One region of the Rhizobium indigoferae genome, then DNA from elsewhere that is predicted to be linked to it. Evidence: predicted binding sites of a transcription regulator. Region 1 holds the regulator's gene; the other holds the start of a gene.
The links. Region 1 encodes LexA, which represses DNA repair genes until DNA is damaged. Its sites were predicted from a motif close to TGTTCNNNNTGTGTTCNG; they were not measured.
Positions count from the first base shown of each region.

Region 2: uvrA (excinuclease ABC subunit UvrA) is a predicted target of LexA. The motif match lies at 1,728-1,745, and genes of this name have one in related genera.

Region 1 is NZ_CP140635.1:1,756,185-1,761,710, forward strand. It holds partial or broken gene U5G49_RS09040 (ComEC/Rec2 family competence protein) at 1-1,340, shown strand, start outside; gene lexA (transcriptional repressor LexA) at 1,321-2,040, opposite strand; gene U5G49_RS09050 (VOC family protein) at 2,240-3,136, shown strand; gene kdsA (3-deoxy-8-phosphooctulonate synthase) at 3,133-3,978, shown strand; gene eno (phosphopyruvate hydratase) at 4,225-5,499, shown strand.
Region 2 is NZ_CP140635.1:1,898,383-1,903,908, reverse strand. It holds gene gyrA (DNA gyrase subunit A) at 1-90, opposite strand, end outside; gene U5G49_RS09780 (MarC family protein) at 327-974, shown strand; gene U5G49_RS09775 (single-stranded DNA-binding protein) at 1,075-1,584, opposite strand; gene uvrA (excinuclease ABC subunit UvrA) at 1,868-4,789, shown strand; gene U5G49_RS09765 (GNAT family N-acetyltransferase) at 4,786-5,247, shown strand; gene U5G49_RS09760 (DUF72 domain-containing protein) at 5,272-5,526, shown strand, end outside.

The DNA.
Region 1 (5,526 bases):
TCGCCGTCACGGCCTATTTCCTGATCTCCGGCTTTGCCGTCTCGGCCGAACGCGCCTTCATCATGATGGCGATCATGTTGATTGCCGTCTTCTTCGACCGGCCGTCGATCAGCCTGCGCAATGTCGCTCTCTCGGCGCTCGTCATTCTCGCCATTTCACCGTCCGAGGTCTTGGGTCCGAGCTTCCAGATGTCCTTTGCTGCGACATTGGCGTTGGTATCTGGCTACCAGCTGTGGAAGGACCGGCGCGTCCGCGAAAACGCTTTCCTGAAGCTGCCGGTGTTTCGGCCCGTCGTTACGGTTGCGGGTTTCTTCGGCGGCGTCTTCCTGACCTCGCTGATCGGCGGCTTTTCCACCGCGCTGTTTTCGATCGAGCATTTTCATCGCCTGACTGCCTATGGCCTGCCGGCAAACCTCGCGACGATGCCGATCATCTCCTTCATCATCATGCCGGCCGGGTTGCTGGCGATGCTGCTCATGCCTTTCGGTCTGGATGTTTTGCCTTGGAAGGTCGTCGGATTCGGCCTCGATCTGGTGATCGCGATCGCAAAGACGGTGTCCGGCTGGGGTGGCGACATCGGCATCGGCCGCTTGCCCGCTTGGTATTTCGCGATAGCCGTCGCAGGCTTTCTGCTGCTGACGCTGCTCCGCACCCGGCTGCGCCATATCGGCACGTCGATCATCGCGATCTCGACGCTCGTCCTCTTGCTTCTGCCGGTTCCCCGGCCGCCGGATCTGGCGATTTCGGAGGATGGTGGTCTCGTCGCAATCGTCGAGGCGGGGGCCATGGCTTCCAACCGTGAAAGACCGCCGGATTTCATCTTCGACCAGGCAGAGAGCGCTGGTCCTGCCGACGCATCACCCGCCGAAGATCTGGATGGTCCTGCTATCCCGCCGGAGGGAGAAGACCGCCGCGTCAGGCTTTCCCGCGATCAGCAGAACGAAGCAAGGTCGGCGATGCGGGCGGCTGCAGCTGGTGGTGAAGCAAACCGCTTTTCCTGCGTCAAGAAGGCCTGGTGCATATCAAGGCTTGGCAATGGTCACGTGGTTGCTGTCATCGACAATGCCGCCTATCTCGGTCCGGCATGCGACGCGGCCGATATCGTCGTGACGTCGGTCCGCCTGCGCTTCAACAGCTGCCGCTCAGGGGCGACGCTCTTCACCGGCGAAACGCTGCGCAGGACCGGTTCCGTCGAGTTGCGGTTCGCCGACGCCGGCCTGGAGGTCGCAACCGCATTCGATGCATTGTCGCGGCCATGGATGCTGCATCGCGCCTATGACTGGCGCAGCAACAGTTTTGCCGAATCCAGAATGCCTGATGTCAGTGATAGCGGCGAATGAGGCCGACGAGCTTGCCCTGAACCTTGACGCGGTCCGGCCCGAAAATCCGGGTCTCGTAAGCCGGGTTGGCCGCCTCCAGCGCGATCGAGGCGCCTTTGCGGCGGAAGCGTTTGAGTGTCGCTTCTTCGTCGTCGACGAGAGCAACGACGATGTCACCAGGACTTGCGGTGCTGCCGTTGCGAATAATCACGGTGTCGCCGTCGAAGATGCCGGCGTCGATCATCGAATCGCCCTTGACCTCGAGCGCATAATGTTCACCGGAACCGAGCATGTCGGCCGGAACGACGATGTCGTGGGTGTTGTTCTGGATCGCCGAGATCGGAACACCGGCGGCGATACGGCCCATGACCGGCACGGAGACCGAGTTGCCGTTGTCGGCGACGGGTTTTGCGGGAGCAGGAGTGGCGACCGGCTGCGGCTTGCCAAGGCTGCCCTCGATGACGCTGGGCGAAAAGCCGCGCCGGGGCTGAATGCTGGGGCTGTAGGCCTCCGGAAGCTTGATAACCTCTAGCGCGCGGGCGCGGTTCGGTAGGCGGCGAATGAAGCCACGTTCCTCGAGCGCCGTAATCAGCCGGTGAATCCCGGACTTGGAAGCGAGGTCCAGGGCATCCTTCATTTCGTCGAAAGATGGCGGAACGCCGGATTCCTTCATGCGCTCATGAATGAAAAGGAGAAGCTCCTGTTGTTTGCGCGTGAGCATCGACGTTGTGACCTCGTGATTGAAACAAATCCAGAACAGACACTATATGTTCCATATGTGTTCCGCAAGTAGCTAAATTTCCGTAAAACTTGGCGCCAACTCGTTGAGATTTTTATTTTCATTCGCCGGATTGGGACACATGTCTTGCATTGAGGGGCGCGCCATCGCACATCTCTTGCCGTTTCCAGGAGAGGATATCATGAACGAGCGTTCCGCCAAGCCGCACCCGCTGGATCATGTGGTGCTGCCCGTCGTCAATATCGATCTGGCGCGCGAGAGGCTTGGCAAGCTCGGCTTCACCGTTGCCGCCGATGCACGCCATCCCTTCGGAACGGAAAACGCCTGCGTCTTTTTTGCCGACAAGACCTATCTGGAGCCGCTCGGGATTGCGAGTGTCGAGGAGAGCGAGGCCTCAGCGCGGCAAGGCAATGTTTTCACGGCCCGCAACCGGGCCTTCCGCTTCCGCTGCGGCGAGGAGGGGCTTTCGGGGCTTGCTTTCGGCAGTAAGGATGCCGGCGTCGATCATCAGAACTTCGTCGGCAACGGATCGAGCGCCGGCGAGATGCTGCAGTTCACCCGGCCGATGAGGATGCCGGACGGTTCTGAGAGCATCGCCGGCTTCAAGCTGGCTTTTGCCGGCGACCTGCGAGCGCCCGATCTGTTCCTTTTCAGCGTCGAGCGCGTCAATCCGCTGCCGGCCGACCGCGGCGCGCTGGAGACGCATGCCAATGGCGTCACCGGCATTGCCGAGATCGCGCTCTGCGCGCCTGATGCTGCCGCATTCGGAGCCTTCGTCGGCCTTGCCGTGGCGCAGGCGGCAGTCGAGAAAACCGGTTTTGGCGTTAATATTGCTGCGTCGAACGCGAAAATCAGCCTGATGACGCCGGAAGGGCTGGAAGCCTATTTCGAGATCGCCGGCTCATCCGCCGATCGCGGCCTGCGTGGCCGGGCAATCCTCTTCATTGTCGCCGATCTTGCCGTGACAGAAGCGCATTTGGCTGCTAACGGGGTGACATACACGCGCAAGAACAATCGCATTCTGGTGAAGCCCGCGCCCGGGCAGGGCACGCTCTTCGCCTTCGAGGAGACACGATGAGCACTGAGACGAATTCCGAAGTCAAGATCGGCGAAGGCCAAGGCCAGGTCACCTTTTCCAATACCGGCCGCCTGTCGCTGATTGCCGGTCCCTGCCAGATGGAGAGCCGCGACCACGCCTTCATGGTTGCCGGTACGCTGAAAGAGCTTTGCGCAAAGCTCGGCATCGGCCTCGTTTACAAGAGCTCTTTCGACAAGGCGAACCGCACCTCTCTTTCGGCTGAACGCGGCATCGGGATCGAAAAGGGCATGGAGGTCTTTGCTGACCTCAAGAAGGAATTCGGCTTTCCTGTCCTGACCGACGTTCATACCGCCGAGCAATGTGCGGAGGTGGCAAAGGTCGTCGACGTCCTGCAGATCCCGGCCTTCCTTTGCCGCCAGACCGACCTTCTCATCGCCGCCGCCAAGACCGGCCGCGTCGTCAATGTCAAGAAGGGCCAGTTCCTCGCTCCCTGGGATATGAAGAACGTCCTGAAGAAGCTCAACGCCAGCGGCAATCCGAACGTGCTGCTGTGCGAGCGTGGCGCCTCCTTCGGTTATAATACGCTGGTTTCCGACATGCGTTCGCTGCCGATCATGGCGGCGATGGGCGCGCCCGTTATCTTCGATGCGACCCATTCCGTTGCGCAGCCGGGCGGGCAGGGCGATTCCTCCGGCGGTCAGCGGGAATTCGTGGAAACACTGGCGCGCGCAGCAGTGGCTGCCGGTATTGCCGGCGTCTTCGTCGAAACCCACCAGGACCCCGATAATGCACCTTCGGACGGCCCCAATATGGTCTATCTCAAGGACATGCCGCGGCTGCTTGAAAAGCTGCTTGCCTTCGATGCGGTCGCCAAGGTTTGACGTTCAACAGCCTGACATGATCGTGCTATAGGCATGTCGCGAAAAAGTGTGCAGCGGTTTTGCGACAATGACATGCGGAAAGCCAAAGACCTAAAGCGTGGCAAGCGAATCTGAAAGATCGCGACGCGCTTTAGGCGAGATCCGAACGCTTTCGAAGGCTGGAAATTGCAGCATTGTAATTTGCACGCCTTCGACTAAGACAGGTTTCGAACCGACTTATCACCACCCACCGAGCAGGAAGAACCCATGACTGCAATCACCGATATCATCGCCCGCGAGATTCTCGATAGCCGTGGCAACCCCACCGTCGAAGTCGATGTCTATCTCGAAGATGGCAGCATGGGCCGCGCGGCCGTTCCCTCGGGCGCCTCGACGGGCGCGCATGAGGCGGTCGAACTGCGCGACGGCGGCAAGCGCTACCTGGGCAAGGGTGTCGAAAAGGCGGTGGAAGCCGCCAACACCGAGATCTTCGACGCGATCGGCGGCATCGACGCCGAAAACCAGATCCAGATCGACAACATCATGATCGAGCTGGACGGCACGCCGAACAAGTCGCGCCTCGGCGCCAACGCCATCCTCGGCGTGTCGCTCGCCGTCGCCAAGGCTGCTGCCCAGGCGTCCGGCCTGCCGCTCTACCGTTATGTCGGCGGCGCTTCCGCCAGCCTGCTGCCGGTGCCGATGATGAACATCATCAACGGCGGCGCCCACGCCGACAATCCGATCGATTTCCAGGAATTCATGATCCTGCCAGTCGGCGCCGATTCGATCGCCGAAGCCGTGCGCATGGGTTCGGAAGTCTTCCATACGCTGCGCAAGGAACTTGCCGCGCAGGGCCATAACACCAATGTCGGCGACGAAGGCGGTTTCGCACCGGGTCTGAATAGTGCTTCGGAAGCTCTCGACTTCATCATGAAGTCGGTCGAGAAAGCCGGCTACAAGCCGGGCGAGGACATCTACCTCGGCCTCGACTGCGCCTCGACCGAATTCTTCAAGGACGGCAGATACGTTCTCGAAGGGGAAGGCCGCACGCTGGAATCGGGCGCCATGGCCGAATATCTGGCTGAGCTCGCCGCCAAGTATCCGATCATCTCGATCGAGGACGGCATGGCCGAAGACGATTGGGACGGCTGGAAGACGCTGACCGACCTGACCGGCAAGAAGACCCAGCTCGTCGGCGACGATCTCTTCGTTACCAACTCCGCCCGTCTTCGCGACGGCATCCGCATGGGCGTCGCCAACTCGATCCTCGTCAAGGTCAACCAGATCGGCTCGCTGACGGAAACGCTCGATGCCGTCAACACGGCGCACAAGGCGGCCTATACCGCCGTCATGTCCCACCGCTCCGGCGAGACCGAAGATTCGACCATCGCCGATCTCGCGGTCGCCACCAACTGCGGTCAGATCAAGACCGGCTCGCTGTCGCGTTCCGACCGTCTTGCCAAGTACAACCAGCTGATCCGCATCGAAGAGGGCCTCGGCCCGCAGGCTCAGTATGCCGGCCGCTCGATCATTCGCGGCTGATCGGATCTGATGTTCAATGGTTTAACC
Region 2 (5,526 bases), 140 kb from region 1:
GAGATACGACCGCTGCATTTCCTCCATGATGGAGATGGGCTCGATGCCTGGCGGGAGCTTCCCGCCGCCGGGGGGTGTTTGCTCAGTCAAAACAGATCACGATCTCTTCTAGAATCACTTGAAGATTTATAGCGGAAAGCCTGTTCCCGCGCCAATTTCACAGCGCGTTTTGAACAGGCTTTTGCGGCTTAAAGACGGTAAAACATGCAAGTTGCGCGGCCGGACCGGACAAATCCGCCGCGGGCCGCTGCGGGATATTTGCCAAATCGGAATCCCCGCTTCACAATCATAAAAACCACGCACTCATATGGGGTTCCGGAGAGCCGATGGCAAGCGCCGACCAATTGATCAACGCCTTCACGACGCTTCTCGTCACCATCGATCCGCCGGGGCTCGCACCGATCTTTCTGGGGCTGACGACAGGCATGAGCCGCAGTGAGCGCACGCAGGTGGCGCTGCGTGGCTCGACCATCGCCTTCATCATCCTCGCCGTCTTCGCTCTGTTCGGCGCCGGCGTGCTCAGCGTGCTCGGGATTTCGATCGGCGCCTTCCGCATCGCGGGTGGTCTGCTGCTGTTCTGGATCGCCTTCGAGATGGTGTTCGAAAAGCGCCAGGACCGCAAGGAGAAGGCGACCGAGGTGGCGATCACCAAGGATCACATCGAGAATATCGCCGTCTTTCCCCTCGCCTTGCCGCTGATCGCCGGCCCGGGCGCGATCTCGGCGACGATCCTGCTTGCCGGCACGCTGGCGACATCCGTCGGAAAGGCGCAGCTGATCGGCGTCCTTGCCGCCAATCTGTTGCTGACTTTCCTCATGCTGCTCGTCGCCGAACGGCTGGACCGTTTCCTCGGCGTCACCGGCCGGGCGATCCTGACACGGCTTCTCGGCGTCATCCTCGCTGCCCTTGCCGCACAATTCGTCGTCGACGGCGCGAAATCGGCGCTCAACCTCATCAGCGCGACACCGCACTGAAAATCGCGGCATCTGCCGCGAAATCAAAGAAAAAGAGCATGACGCCATCCAAGGCATCATGCTCTCTCACCTCTTTCACAAAGCCAGCAAAGGCTATCGATCAGAACGGGATATCGTCGTCGAGATCCCGCGAGAAGTTGCCACCGCCGCCACCGCCGCGGCTCGGCGATGAGGCGGGAGCCGGGGCGCCGTAATCGTCGCCGTAATCGTTGCCGCCAGCGGCACTGCCACGGCCGCCGCTCGCGCCGCCGCCTTCACCGCGGCCGTCGAGCATCGTCAGCGTCGAACCAAACCCCTGCAGCACCACTTCCGTGCTGTAACGATCCTGGCCCTGCTGGTCCTGCCACTTGCGGGTCTGCAACTGGCCTTCGATATAGAGCTTGGCGCCCTTCTTCACATATTGCTCGACGACCTTGCAGAGGCCCTCGTTGAAGACGACGACAGTGTGCCATTCGGTCTTCTCACGGCGCTCGCCGGAATTGCGATCGCGCCAGGTCTCCGACGTCGCGATACGAAGATTGGCGATCGGCCGGCCATCCTGAGTGCGGCGGATTTCGGGGTCTGCACCGACGTTTCCAACCAGAATTACCTTATTCACGCTACCAGCCATACTTCTCACCCTGCCTGCCGCCCTGACCGGCGGCGTTTAATCGATCGGCGCACCTTAAACCATCACGGACCGCCGATGCGCATGGGCGGCATTTAATCCACATGTTTATCCATCAGACAGCCGCATGCATTCATCAGGAATTTTGTTCTTTATTTGTTCTAGTTTATCCGTATGATCCTGTCAACAGAATCGAAAACCTTGAGCCCTTGCGGATATTCAGCCTCGACTCGCCCGTCGGCATCACTAAATAAGGGCTGTCATCCAGAAAACCAAAGCAGAGACGATGAGCGAACTGAAGACGATCTCCATCCGCGGTGCGCGCGAGCATAATCTCAAGAGCATCGATCTCGATCTGCCGCGTAACAAGCTGATCGTCATGACCGGGCTGTCGGGTTCCGGCAAATCCTCGCTCGCCTTCGACACGATCTATGCCGAGGGCCAGCGGCGCTATGTCGAGAGCCTGTCGGCCTATGCCCGCCAGTTCCTCGAAATGATGCAGAAGCCGGATGTCGACCAGATCGACGGGCTGTCGCCGGCGATCTCGATCGAGCAGAAGACCACCTCGCGCAACCCGCGCTCGACGGTTGGCACCGTCACTGAGATCTACGACTACATGCGCCTGCTCTTTGCCCGCGTCGGTGTTCCCTATTCGCCGGCGACCGGCCTGCCGATCGAGAGCCAGACCGTCAGCCAGATGGTCGACCGCATCCTCGATTTCGGCGAGGGCACCCGTCTTTATATTCTCGCGCCGCTCGTGCGCGGGCGCAAGGGCGAATACAAGAAGGAACTGGCAGAGCTGATGAAGAAGGGCTTCCAGCGCGTCAAGGTCGACGGCCAGTTCTACGAGATCGCCGAGGCGCCGGTGCTCGACAAGAAATACAAGCATGACATCGACGTGGTGGTCGACCGCATCGTCGTGCGCTCGGATGTCTCAGCGCGCCTGGCGGACAGTCTCGAAACGTGCCTGAAGCTCGCCGACGGGCTGGCGGTCGCCGAATTCGCCGACAAGCCGTTGCCGCCGGAAGAGACGTCAGCCGGCGGATCCGCCAACAAGTCGCTGAACGAGACGCATGAACGCGTGCTGTTTTCGGAGAAGTTCGCCTGCCCAGTCTCTGGCTTCACCATTCCCGAGATCGAACCCAGGCTGTTCTCCTTCAACAACCCGTTCGGCGCCTGCCCGACCTGCGACGGCCTCGGCGCCCAGCAGAAGATCGATCCGGATCTGATCGTGCCCGAGCCCGAGCGGACGCTGCGCGACGGGGCGATCGCACCCTGGGCCAAGTCGACCTCGCCCTATTACAATCAGACGCTGGAAGCACTCGGCAAACATTACGGCTTCAAGCTCGGCACTCGCTGGAACGATCTTTCCGATGAGGCCAAGGACGTCATCCTCAACGGCACCAACGACAAGATCGAATTCCACTACGCCGACGGCGCCCGCTCCTATACGACCCAGAAGAATTTCGAGGGCATCATCACCAATCTCGAGCGCCGCTGGAAAGAGACCGATTCCGCCTGGGCGCGCGAAGACATCGAGCGCTTCATGTCGGCGGCCCCCTGCCCGGCCTGCAACGGCTTCCGCCTGAAGCCGGAGGCCCTGGCGGTGAAGATCGACACGCTGCATATCGGCGAAGTGACGGGTATGTCGATCCGCGTCGCCCGCGACTGGTTCGAGACACTGCCGGCAAGCTTCAATGCCAAGCAGAACGAGATCGCCGTGCGCATCCTCAAGGAGATCCGCGACCGGCTGCGCTTCCTCAACGATGTCGGACTGGAATATCTCAGCCTTTCGCGCAATTCCGGCACGCTGTCGGGCGGCGAGAGCCAGCGTATCCGGCTCGCCTCGCAGATCGGCTCCGGGCTGACGGGCGTGCTTTACGTGCTCGACGAACCGTCGATCGGCCTGCATCAGCGCGACAATGCCCGGCTGCTCGACACGCTGAAGCACCTGCGCGACATCGGCAACACCGTCATTGTCGTCGAACATGACGAGGATGCGATCTTGTCGGCCGACGACGTCGTCGATATCGGCCCGGCGGCCGGCATTCACGGCGGTCAGGTCATCGCCCATGGTACGCCGCAGGATATCATGGACAGTCCGAATTCGCTGACCGGCAAATATCTCTCCGGCGAACTCGGCGTTCCCGTTCCCGACGAGCGCCGCAAGCCGAAGAAGGGCCGCGAGATCAAGGTGGTCGGGGCGCGAGGCAACAATCTGAAGAACGTTACGGCGTCGATCCCGCTCGGTGTCTTCACGGCGGTGACCGGCGTTTCCGGCGGCGGCAAATCCACCTTCCTGATCGAGACGCTCTATAAATCGGCGGCACGCCGCGTCATGGGCGCGCGTGAAAATCCGGCCGATCACGACCGCATCGACGGCTTCGAGCATATCGACAAGGTGATCGATATCGACCAGTCGCCGATCGGCCGCACGCCGCGCTCGAACCCGGCGACCTATACTGGCGCCTTCACGCCGATCCGAGACTGGTTCGCCGGTCTGCCGGAGGCCAAGGCACGCGGCTACCAGCCGGGCCGTTTCTCCTTCAACGTCAAGGGCGGACGCTGCGAGGCCTGCCAGGGCGACGGCGTCATCAAGATCGAGATGCACTTCCTGCCCGATGTCTACGTCACCTGCGACGTCTGCCATGGCAAGCGCTATAACAGAGAGACGCTCGATGTTACCTTCAAGCAGAAGTCGATCGCCGAGGTGCTCGACATGACGGTGGAGGAAGGCGTCGATTTCTTCGCGGCAGTGCCTGCGGTGCGCGACAAGCTGCAATCGCTGAAGGATGTCGGCCTCGGTTACATCAAGGTCGGCCAACAGGCGAATACGCTCTCCGGCGGGGAAGCGCAGCGTGTCAAGCTTGCCAAGGAGCTGTCAAAACGCTCGACGGGGCGCACGCTCTACATTCTCGATGAACCGACGACCGGCCTGCATTTCCACGACGTCGCCAAATTGCTCGAAATGCTGCACGAACTGGTCAACCAGGGTAACTCGGTGGTGGTGATCGAGCACAATCTCGAAGTCATCAAGACGGCCGACTGGGTGCTCGATTTCGGCCCCGAAGGCGGCGACGGCGGCGGTGAGATCGTCGCGACCGGAACGCCGGAGGCGATCGTCAAGGAGAAGCGGTCCTATACCGGGCACTTCCTGAAGGAATTGCTGGAGCGACGGCCGGTGAAGAAGGCGGTTGCGGCGGAATGACGATGAGGCCAGCGTCGCCCGATGATCTGGAAACGATCGCGATGCTGACAACCGCCGCCTATCGGCCCTATACCGAGTTGTTCGGCGCTCCGCCGATCCCGGTGAGGGAGGATTACGCGCCGCGGATCCAACGCGGCGAGGTCTGGCTGCGCGAGATCGGCGGGCAAACGGCCGGCCTGGTGGTCGTCGAGCGGCATGCCGATCACCTGATGCTGTTCAGCATCGCGGTCTCGCCGGCCTTTCAGGGTGCCGGGCATGGAGTGGCGATGCTGCGCTGGCTGGAGGGCAAGGCGCGGGAATGGGCCGTGCCGGAGATCCGGCTCTACACCAATGCGCGGATGGAGCGGAACATCGCTCTCTACAGCGCCTTCGGGTTTCAGGAAACGGGTCGCCGGCCGAGCCCATATCGGCCAGGATGGACGCTCGTCGATATGACCAAAGAGATCGATGCGGCCTGAGCGGCTGCGAATGGGGAGGACAACATGACGAAATCCGGCACTATCCGCACCGGCATCGGCGGCTGGACCTTCGAGCCCTGGCGCGGGCATTTCTTTCCCGATGACCTGAAACAGAAGGACGAGCTGAATTACGCCAGCCGCCAGCTGAAGGTCATCGAGGTCAACGGCACCTATTACAGCACGCAAAAGCCTGCGGTCTTTGCCAAATGGGCGGCGGACGTGCCCGACGGGTTCATCTTTTCGCTGAAGGCGACACGTTTCGTCACCAATCGGCGGGTG